Regions from separate parts of the Hominiventricola sp. genome, predicted to be linked through region 4. Evidence: riboswitches for the same ligand, from Rfam matches in the RefSeq annotation. Region 4 holds a riboswitch; each other region holds the start of a gene.

The links. Region 4 has a riboswitch for cobalamin ahead of ACZMB2_RS05820 (dockerin type I domain-containing protein). Riboswitches for the same ligand answer to the same signal wherever they lie in the genome.
Region 1: another riboswitch for cobalamin. It lies ahead of cobM (precorrin-4 C(11)-methyltransferase); the one in region 4 lies ahead of ACZMB2_RS05820 (dockerin type I domain-containing protein).
Region 2: another riboswitch for cobalamin. It lies ahead of ACZMB2_RS02150 (sirohydrochlorin cobaltochelatase); the one in region 4 lies ahead of ACZMB2_RS05820 (dockerin type I domain-containing protein).
Region 3: another riboswitch for cobalamin. It lies ahead of ACZMB2_RS10005 (ABC transporter substrate-binding protein); the one in region 4 lies ahead of ACZMB2_RS05820 (dockerin type I domain-containing protein).

The regions. Positions count from the first base shown of each region.
Region 1 covers NZ_DBLYVB010000001.1:411,139-413,341, forward strand. Annotated here, with positions in the region: gene hemA (glutamyl-tRNA reductase) at 1-600, opposite strand, end outside; gene cobM (precorrin-4 C(11)-methyltransferase) at 600-1,355, opposite strand; cobalamin riboswitch at 1,477-1,662, opposite strand; gene ftsH (ATP-dependent zinc metalloprotease FtsH) at 1,694-2,203, opposite strand, start outside.
Region 2 covers NZ_DBLYVB010000002.1:11,282-13,484, forward strand. Annotated here, with positions in the region: gene glgA (glycogen synthase GlgA) at 1-143, shown strand, start outside; gene ACZMB2_RS02140 (hypothetical protein) at 229-414, shown strand; gene ACZMB2_RS02145 (spore coat protein) at 431-688, shown strand; cobalamin riboswitch at 796-982, shown strand; gene ACZMB2_RS02150 (sirohydrochlorin cobaltochelatase) at 1,154-2,203, shown strand, end outside.
Region 3 covers NZ_DBLYVB010000015.1:43,977-46,179, reverse strand. Annotated here, with positions in the region: gene ACZMB2_RS10005 (ABC transporter substrate-binding protein) at 1-1,040, opposite strand, end outside; cobalamin riboswitch at 1,227-1,411, opposite strand; gene ACZMB2_RS10000 (LysR family transcriptional regulator) at 1,661-2,203, opposite strand, start outside.
Region 4 covers NZ_DBLYVB010000006.1:49,493-51,695, reverse strand. Annotated here, with positions in the region: gene ACZMB2_RS05825 (leucine-rich repeat domain-containing protein) at 1-661, shown strand, start outside; cobalamin riboswitch at 664-868, shown strand; gene ACZMB2_RS05820 (dockerin type I domain-containing protein) at 1,020-2,203, shown strand, end outside.

The sequences.
Region 1 (2,203 bases), on a different contig from region 4:
TAACACCGTGCTTCCGATCTTGCCAGATGCACCGATGATCATAACTTTTTTGCCATGAAGGGTTCCCAGTCCCTGTTCTGCTGCCTTGATGGCCATGGTAGCAGTGGACACACTGGTTCTGGAAAGATCCGTTTCTGTCTTTACCTTCTTGGCTGCCGTTACCGCATAGCGGAACAGCGTATTCAGATAGACGCCGCAGGTGCCCGTTTCTCTTGCCTGATCATGGGCACGTTTCACTTGGCCGAGGATCTGATCCTCGCCCATAACCATGGACTCAAGACCTGATGCTACATGAAACAGATGGCGTACTGCTTTGCTTCCATTATAAAAGCGGATATAGTCGCCGATATTTTCCACATCCTGTGCGTCGGCAAATTCCAGCACCAGATCCTGCAGTTCCGTAAAATTACCTCCCGGACAGGCAGTATAAATATAAACCTCTGTTCGATTACAGGTACTGATAATCACGCATTCTTCTGCGATGTCTCTCGCGATCATTTCTTTCATCAGTTCCTGCTGCCGTTCTGCCGGAAATGCAAACAATTCCCGGACAGCCAGCGGCGTATTATGATGACTGATTCCGATCAGTGAGATTCCCATTACTCCGTCACTCCCTTTCGGAATTCTGTGGTAAAGGTCTTGTCATACAGTTTGGACAGATCATAGTCATTTCCAAGGAAATCTCCGACTACGGTCAGAGCGGTCTTGGTAATGCCAGCTTCCTTCACGCGCTCTGCAATATTGGTCAGATCACCGCGGACAATCTTCTGATCTTCCCAGGTCGCTTTATAGACAACAGCTACCGGAGTTTCCGGACGATATTCCTGTCTCAAAATCGCAGACATCTCGTCCAGCATGCCAACGCTTAAGAAAATGATCATGGTTGCATTGTGCTTTGCCAGATCTACCAGCTTTTCCTTCGGCGGCATTGGGGTACGTCCTTCCATACGGGTCAGGATCACCGTCTGGCTCACGCCCGGAAGGGTATATTCCTTCTTTAACACTGCTGCAGTTGCAAGGAAAGAACTGACACCCGGAATCACCTCATAGTCAATGCCCAGTTCATCCAGTCTGTCCATCTGCTCTCTGTGAGCACCATAAATAGCCGGATCTCCCGTATGAACCCGGGCAACCTTCAGACCTTTGTCTTCTGCATCTTTCATCACATCAATGACTTCATCAAGGTTCATCAGGGCACTGTTGTAAATAACAGCTCCCTCTTTTGCATCTGCCAATACCTGTGGATTGACCAGAGAACCTGCATAAATGATGACATCTGCGCTGTCAATAATCTTCTTTCCCTTAATAGTCAGAAGTTCCGGGTCGCCAGGACCCGCTCCAATAAATGATACCATGTGTTTTCCCTCCACGTAATAAAAGGAGTCCCCGCAACACAGCCGCGAAGACTCCCTCATTTTTCTTTTGATCTGAATGTATTTCTTTGTCAGAAATTTTCAGGATCTGCTTTCTTCGGAAGCTCTCCCAGATCAGATAGCAGGTCTCCTGACTCACGGTCTTTTAAGGAAGAACTTTCCCTTCTCACCCTTATAGGGCAATGGTTACTGCAGTCTCCTCATTCCCGCTTACAGTGGCCGGACCGTTCAGGCTTCTCACCCGATTCCCTGTTAGGCTTCACTAAGCACTTTCTGATGGTTTTGCATATAGGAAAGCATATCATATTTCTTATAGTTCGTCAATTTACACCAGAATTTTCTTTCAGCACCTGCATGAATTCATCTCCTGTAATCGTCTCTTTCTCATACAGGTATTTTGCAAGGGCATGAAGCTGCTGTTTATTCTCCGTCAACAGGGTCATAGCTTTGTCATACTCCTTCTTAAGAAGGGCTTTTACCTTCTCATCCACAACGGCTGCCGTCTCCGCTGCACATGCCAGAGAAGTATCTCCGCCCATGTACTGGTTATTTACCGTTTCCAGTGCCATCATGCCAAACTCATCACTCATACCATAACGGGTAATCATACCTCTTGCAAGTTTCGTCATCTGCTCGATATCATTGGAAGCACCCGTAGTAATGGAACCAAAGATCAGAGCCTCTGCCGCACGTCCGCCTGCGTAAGTTGCAATCTTGTTCTCCAGTTCTTCTTTGCTCAGAAGATACTGATCATGTTCCTCCACCTGCATCGTATAGCCAAGGGCACCGGAAGTTCTCGGAATGATCGTAATCTTGGTAACCGGGGCAGA
Region 2 (2,203 bases), on a different contig from region 4:
TGCTGGAGGCAATTCGCTATGCAGAAGAAATTTATTATGACAGAAAACGTTCCTGGAATAAAATAGTAGAACGGGCCATGCAGGCAGATTTCTCCTGGGAGAGTTCTGCAAAGCAGTATGAGCGTCTCTACGACGAACTGTAACCTGTATTTGTCAGGTATAAATACCTCTCTGTTTTCACATACTGGAATCGTAGTCAGGAGTATGGAAAACAAGGAGGTATTTTTTATGTCACAGTTATCAGAACTGGATGTCCAGAATCTTCGCCATCTCATCGGCGGAAGCGAAACCTGTAAGGCAAAATTTGAGACTTACGCGGAAAATGCAACTGACAGCCGTGTGAAACAGTATTTCCAGCAGGCAGCTCAGTCAGCAAAAGAGAATAAACAGCAGTTGATGGGATTTTTAAATTAGGAGGGCGTACAGGATGATGAATGAAAAAACCATGGTCAGTGATGCGCTGACCGGCATCAATGGAGAATTGAAAATGTATGCGGAATATATTTCCCAAAGTGAGGATCCGCAGTTAAAACAGACCCTCAAACAGATGAGGAACAAGGCAGAGACCGCACAGGAGCAGTTATATCAGATTGCCCGGGAAAAATCTTATTATGTTCCGGCGAAAAAGGCATCAAAAGAAGAGATTGATCATGTAAAATCTCTTTTTAAGCCGGAGAGTATGCTGTAATTTTCATTGCAGAATAGAGCAGCGGCAGGAGAATATCCTGCCGCGAAAAAAGAGGTTGCTGTATCTGAGATAAAGTGGTATAGTACATATAGTTAAGTGATTCGAAAATAGAATAAGAAGTAGTTGGTGCCGTTTTTACGGAGAATAGGGAAACAGGTGAAAAGCCTGTGCGGAGCTCGTCACTGTATACAGCGTTGCATGATCATAATGTCACTGGGTCAGTCATGGACTTGGGAAGACGATCGGTGCGGAAAAGCTGAAAGCCAGGAGACCTGCCAGCTGCGGTACGGGAAAGAAACAAAAACGTTTTTTAACTCCAGGTCACGAGGTTTGATTGTACCGAAAAATATATTTTTCTATACAATCCAGCTGCATTCTCATGCGTTGGATTTTTTATTTCTCCCGAGTATGTTCGAACTTTCAATTACTTACAAAAAAATATCTTATCATAAGGGAGAGATTAAGATGAAAAAGAAACTTGTAGTAATGCTTTGCGTAGCAGCAATGACAGCAACCATGGTAAATGGATGTGGAAGCAGCAGTACGGCAACGGATACTGCAGCAGAGGAGACTACTGAGGCAGCAGATGATACTGCAGCAGAGGAGACCACTGAGGCAGACGATACTGCAGAAGCAGCAGACGAGGATGCAGATCAGGCAGCAGCTGACAATGTAGCAGCTCTGATTGACAAAATCTACGTTCAGGAGAGAACCGATACTACTGACGAAGACTGCAAGGCAGCCAAAGAAGCATGGGATGCTCTGACCGACGCACAGAAAGAACTGGTCGAGGGCGAGAACGCAGATCCGGACTACTTCGGACGTGACACCGGTGATGCTTCCAAAGACGATCCGCGTAACCAGGATGAGATCGGTGAGAATGAGATTCTGGTGGCAAGCTTCGGAACTTCCTTCAATGACAGTCGTGTAGCTGATATCAAAGGTGTCGAGGATGCCCTTCAGGAAGCAAATCCGGACTGGTCTGTAAGAAGAGCATTTACCGCTCAGATCATCATCAACCATGTACAGGCACGTGATGGCGAAGCTATTGATAATATGGATCAGGCACTGGATCGCGCAGTAGCAAACGGTGTTAAGAACCTGGTTGTTCAGCCGACCCATCTGATGCATGGTGCAGAGTATGATGAGCTGTGCGAGGCAGTTGCAGCATACGAAGATAAATTTGAGTCTGTAAAAGTTGCTGAGCCGTTGCTTGGTGAAGTTGGAGATGACGCTACCGTAGTGAATGATGATAAAAAAGCAGTTGCAGAAGATATCACTGCTGAGGCAGTAAAGACTGCAGGTTATGACAGCCTTGACGCTGCAAAAGAAGACGGTGTTGCATTTGTATTCATGGGACATGGTACTTCCCATACTGCAAAAGTTTCCTACAGCCAGATGCAGTCCCAGATGGGAGAACTTGGCTATGAGAACGTATTTATCGGAACTGTAGAGGGTGAGCCGGAAGAGACTGCTTGTGAGAACGTTATTCAGGCAGTTGCCGATGCAGGTTAC
Region 3 (2,203 bases), on a different contig from region 4:
TCCGGATCATAGGTATAGGGGTTGGTCAGTTTGTCATAACCATAGCTTAAAGTAGACGGCAGTACTGAGAATCCCGGAGTATACAGACCTCCGATGGTCTTGGAGTTGCAAATGGTATCATAGTCAATGCCCATCAGGATTGCCTGACGCAGAGTCTTGTTGCCAAGAACGCCGTCAAAGTTCATCCAGCTGAAACCACAACGAACACCAGAAGCAATATCTACCGTGAAATCAGGATTATCTTTGAAATCCTGGATATCAGATACATTGGTAATATTCTCTACCAGATCAACCTGTCCGCTCTGCAGCGCCATGGTCTTGGCAGAAGCATCCCCCATGTACATCAGTTTTACTTCGTCATAGGGGACTTCCTCACGGTAGTTCGGATTCGCTGCCAGATCATAACCTACACCTACACCATTGAAAGTCTCAACCATGTACGGACCGGTTCCGATCGTGCCATTGTCAAAGTTCTCGGTATCTGCCACATCAACAATTGCCATAGTCGGATGTGCCAGCTGTCCCGGAAGGTTGGCATAAGGCTGAGTCGTCTGGATGGTCAGGGTATTTGCTGCATCATCTGCAGTAATGGTTGCCTCGAACTCCAGATATTTCTGCGGTTTTGCAGATCCACTCGGTCCCATCTCTTTCAGATATTCAAAGCACTCTTTTACTTTAGTCGGAGTCAGATCACAGCCGTCAGAGAATTTGATGCCGTCTTTCAGGGTGATGACCCACTCGGTATGCTCATCATTTACAGTGTAGCTGTCAGCAAGCCACGGCTCTACTTCCATGCTGTCGTTGAACTTGAACAGTCCCTCGGTGATACCGTAACGCATAGCATTCCATCCACCGTTCTCATCGGTAACGGTATTGACAATACCATCGGTATACATCTGGCATCCGAAAGTAAGTACTTTCTTATCTCCATCATTCGCAGCAGAAGTGCTTCCGCTGTTATCGGATGCTCCACCGCCGCAGCCAGTCAGCAGCAAAGCTGCTGCCAGAGTTAAACTGATACATTTCTTCGTGTTTTTCATATTCTCTATCCTTTCTCATTTCATTCATCTGCCAGCGCTGTCTGCACTATCAATTCGTCTCCCACTTAAAAATTACGCATAAAAAAAGCCGGATCTACATCCGACTTTCCTCTCACCTTTTTACACACTATCCCCTTAAAACATAGATTTTTCTAGGTAAGAATTATCTCGTCTTCCGCAAGAACTCTTTCTGACAAAAAACAAGCAGGTCTCCTGACTTTAGCATCCACACCCAAAGCACCTTCCCAGGAATCATCTCCCCAGTGGCATCTGCTCCAAGCTTAACTATTACAGTGACGGGATCGTTCCGGACTTTCACCGGATTCCCTTTTCATCGAATCCATCTTCGAACTTATTTTTTGCGGCTCGATTGCCGACCATATGAACATGTATTTTCATATTCACACTTTCTTCACATTTTGTCAACGAATCTTGTATTCTATTTCGTTATATCTTATCAAGATCATTCTGCAATTCCGCTTCGATTTCATCTGATTTCCGCTCTTTTTCCTCTTCCTTTTTTCCTTTCAAAAAACTTAAAAATAAGAAATATCTCCATTTCTTCGCAAGAACATGGATATATTCCATTTTAGAATAGATTATGCGTTATTTGTTATACATTATTCTTGTAATCTGCTTCGTACAAACTCCAGATAGTGTTCTGCCCATCCATCCAGCGGCTCTCCCTGACGGCTGACGCAGCCAAACAGAATCGGTTCTTCTTCTCCGTAAAGTGAATATCCGGGATATCCCCGGGATTCTTTTTCGCGGCTCAGATAACCACCGCTCACATTGCCCAGGTCTGTCTTTCTAAGCAGTTCATTCATAACATAGTCACTGTTAGTAATAACCGAGATCTTCATACGGTCTGTCGGTGAGATCCGGTCTGTTTCCTCCGTCATCCTGCGTCCCAGTGTATACTCATCTTCATAACACTGCACCAGGCGTACCTCATCCAGTGCAATTTCCCCAATACCGGATTTGCCAGTCAATGGATGGTCTTTTCCAAAATAAAGATATGCTTTCGTCCGTTTCAGTTCCTGAAAAATGAGTCCGGCACATTCCAGTCGGTACTGAAAAGATGGCATCTGCTCATCTAATACATAGACAAATCCAATATCATCTTTCCCCGCCTGGCACCGTTCCAGTATTTCTTCCGTTCC
Region 4 (2,203 bases):
AGAAATTGGGGAAGAAGCATTTCAGGGCTGCAGCAATCTGCGGTTCCTTACCCTTGATGGGGTGCGAACCGTACAGAGAAGTGCATTTCAGGGATGTACCAGTTTGAAAACGTTGGATATTCCAAAGAGTCTCCGTTATATAGAGAAAAATGCATTTATGGAAAATAAAGCTGTTCGAGAGATACGATATGAAACAGAAAATCTCAGTACCGTGATTTCTCCAGAAGTATTCCGTGAATGCAATCGACTTCAGCTCATTGTACTTCCTGAAAAGCTGGAAAAAGTTGGACCTAGAGCTTTTTATAAATGCAAAGAGCTGGATGGCATTCAATTTCCTGCCACATTGAAAGAAATCGAAGAAGAAGCATTTTATCAAAATGGATTAACGGAACTGCATCTTCCGAATGGATTGGTAAAGATTAGTGACAGCGCATTTTTTAAGTGTACGCAGTTAGAATATGTGCGAATTCCGGAATCTGTAAAAATAATTGGCAAATGGGTATTCCACGGATGTAACCGATTAAAAGTTCTGGAAATTCCAGGTGATCCAGAGGTTGTAGGAGACTGGATTGTAAACAGAAGTTGTACCATACGTTGCAGAAAAGGCAGCAAAATTGATAAGTATTGCCAGGAGAATGATTTTCTGTGTGAGTATTTATAAATCGTAGAAAGTAAGACTTCAGTGCTTTTTGAACTGAGAAGAACAAAAAGCTAAGAGAGAACCGGGTGAGATTCCCGGATGGCACCGCCGCTGTAAGCATCGATGTTGATATTCAAGGACGCAAGTCGGCCACTGGGGGACTGGGAAGGCAGAATAGCCAGCGCTTGAGATGTAAATCAGAAGACCTGCTGAAGAAACTTTCGATAGAATTAATTACATATTTTGAAACTGGCAGAAAAACGGCTGCAGAACTTTTAAGTTCTGCAGCTTTTTTTGTAAGTTTGCACGACGGATGTGTAACTTCAGCGGAAGAGAAATTGCCCGTTTTTAAAATAAATCATCATAAGGAGGGAAAAAGATGAAAAGAAAGACATGTGCTTCTGTGTTAGCGCTGATATTAACCTGCGCTATGGTAACAGGCAGTCTGCCTGTGGAAGCAAATGCGGCAGAAGCAGCGGCAGCATCAGAGTTGACGGCTGTTCAGGATGAGAGTCAGGAACAGGCGGAAGTGACTGATGAAACAAAGGAAGCTGGCGATGAAACAGCTGGTGAACAAGAACAGGTGACGGAGCCTGGTCAGGAAGAAGAGAAACAGGAAGAGCAGACGACGGAGCCTGCTCAGGGAGAAGAGGAACAGAAAGAGCAGACGACGGAGCCTGGTCAGGGAAAAGAAAAACAGGAAGAACAGACGACGGAGCCTGGTCAGGAAGAAGTAAAACAGGAGGAACAGGTGACGGAATCTGCTCCGAAAGAAGAGACACAGGAAGAACAAATCACAGAACCGACTGCGGATCAGGCAGCTCAGGAAGAACAGGAAACATCGGTTGCAGCGCAGGCAGCTGAATCTGTAAAGTATCTGCAGGGAGTGAAGTTCTTCGAATCTTATGTAAATAAGGCGCCGGATAAGGAAATCGAAGGGCACTGGAATGGAACGGAAGACTGTACAATCTATATTCCGGATGCACAGTCAGCAATGCCTTATATTATAGCAACGCTTGCAGATGATGCACCGGCGGATACGACACTCTCTGTTGACTGGACTCAGATGTTTACAGGAAAAGCAAAAAGCGAGAAACTGACATCAGGTGTTGGAACAAGACTCCTTGGAGTGACCAAGAAAGCATCAAGTGCAGGACAGGATATGAAGGTTACTGCTTCTTCTATATCAGAAAAGAAAGAGCAGACGGTAACCGTACATGTGAAAAGACTTCCCTGTCTGAAAACACTTGCACTTGCAGACAAATCCGGATCAGAAATTGAGATTGATAATGGATTTCAGTGGGAAGCAACAGAAAGCAATCGTAAGACCTGGCAGAATATGACAGCAACTACAAAGGCAGATACGGTAGTCATTACAGCTGCCCAACAGGAAGAAATTACTGATAAAACTTATGTTATTCAGTATAATGGGGAAAGCAGTAATGAAATCCCACTGCAGCTTGGTGAGAATGAGATCAATGTTTCGGTGATTGATCCGGTAGAGCATGTTAGTACTGATTATAAGATAAAGATTACCAGAATAGAAAATCTGGGTAGTGGAGA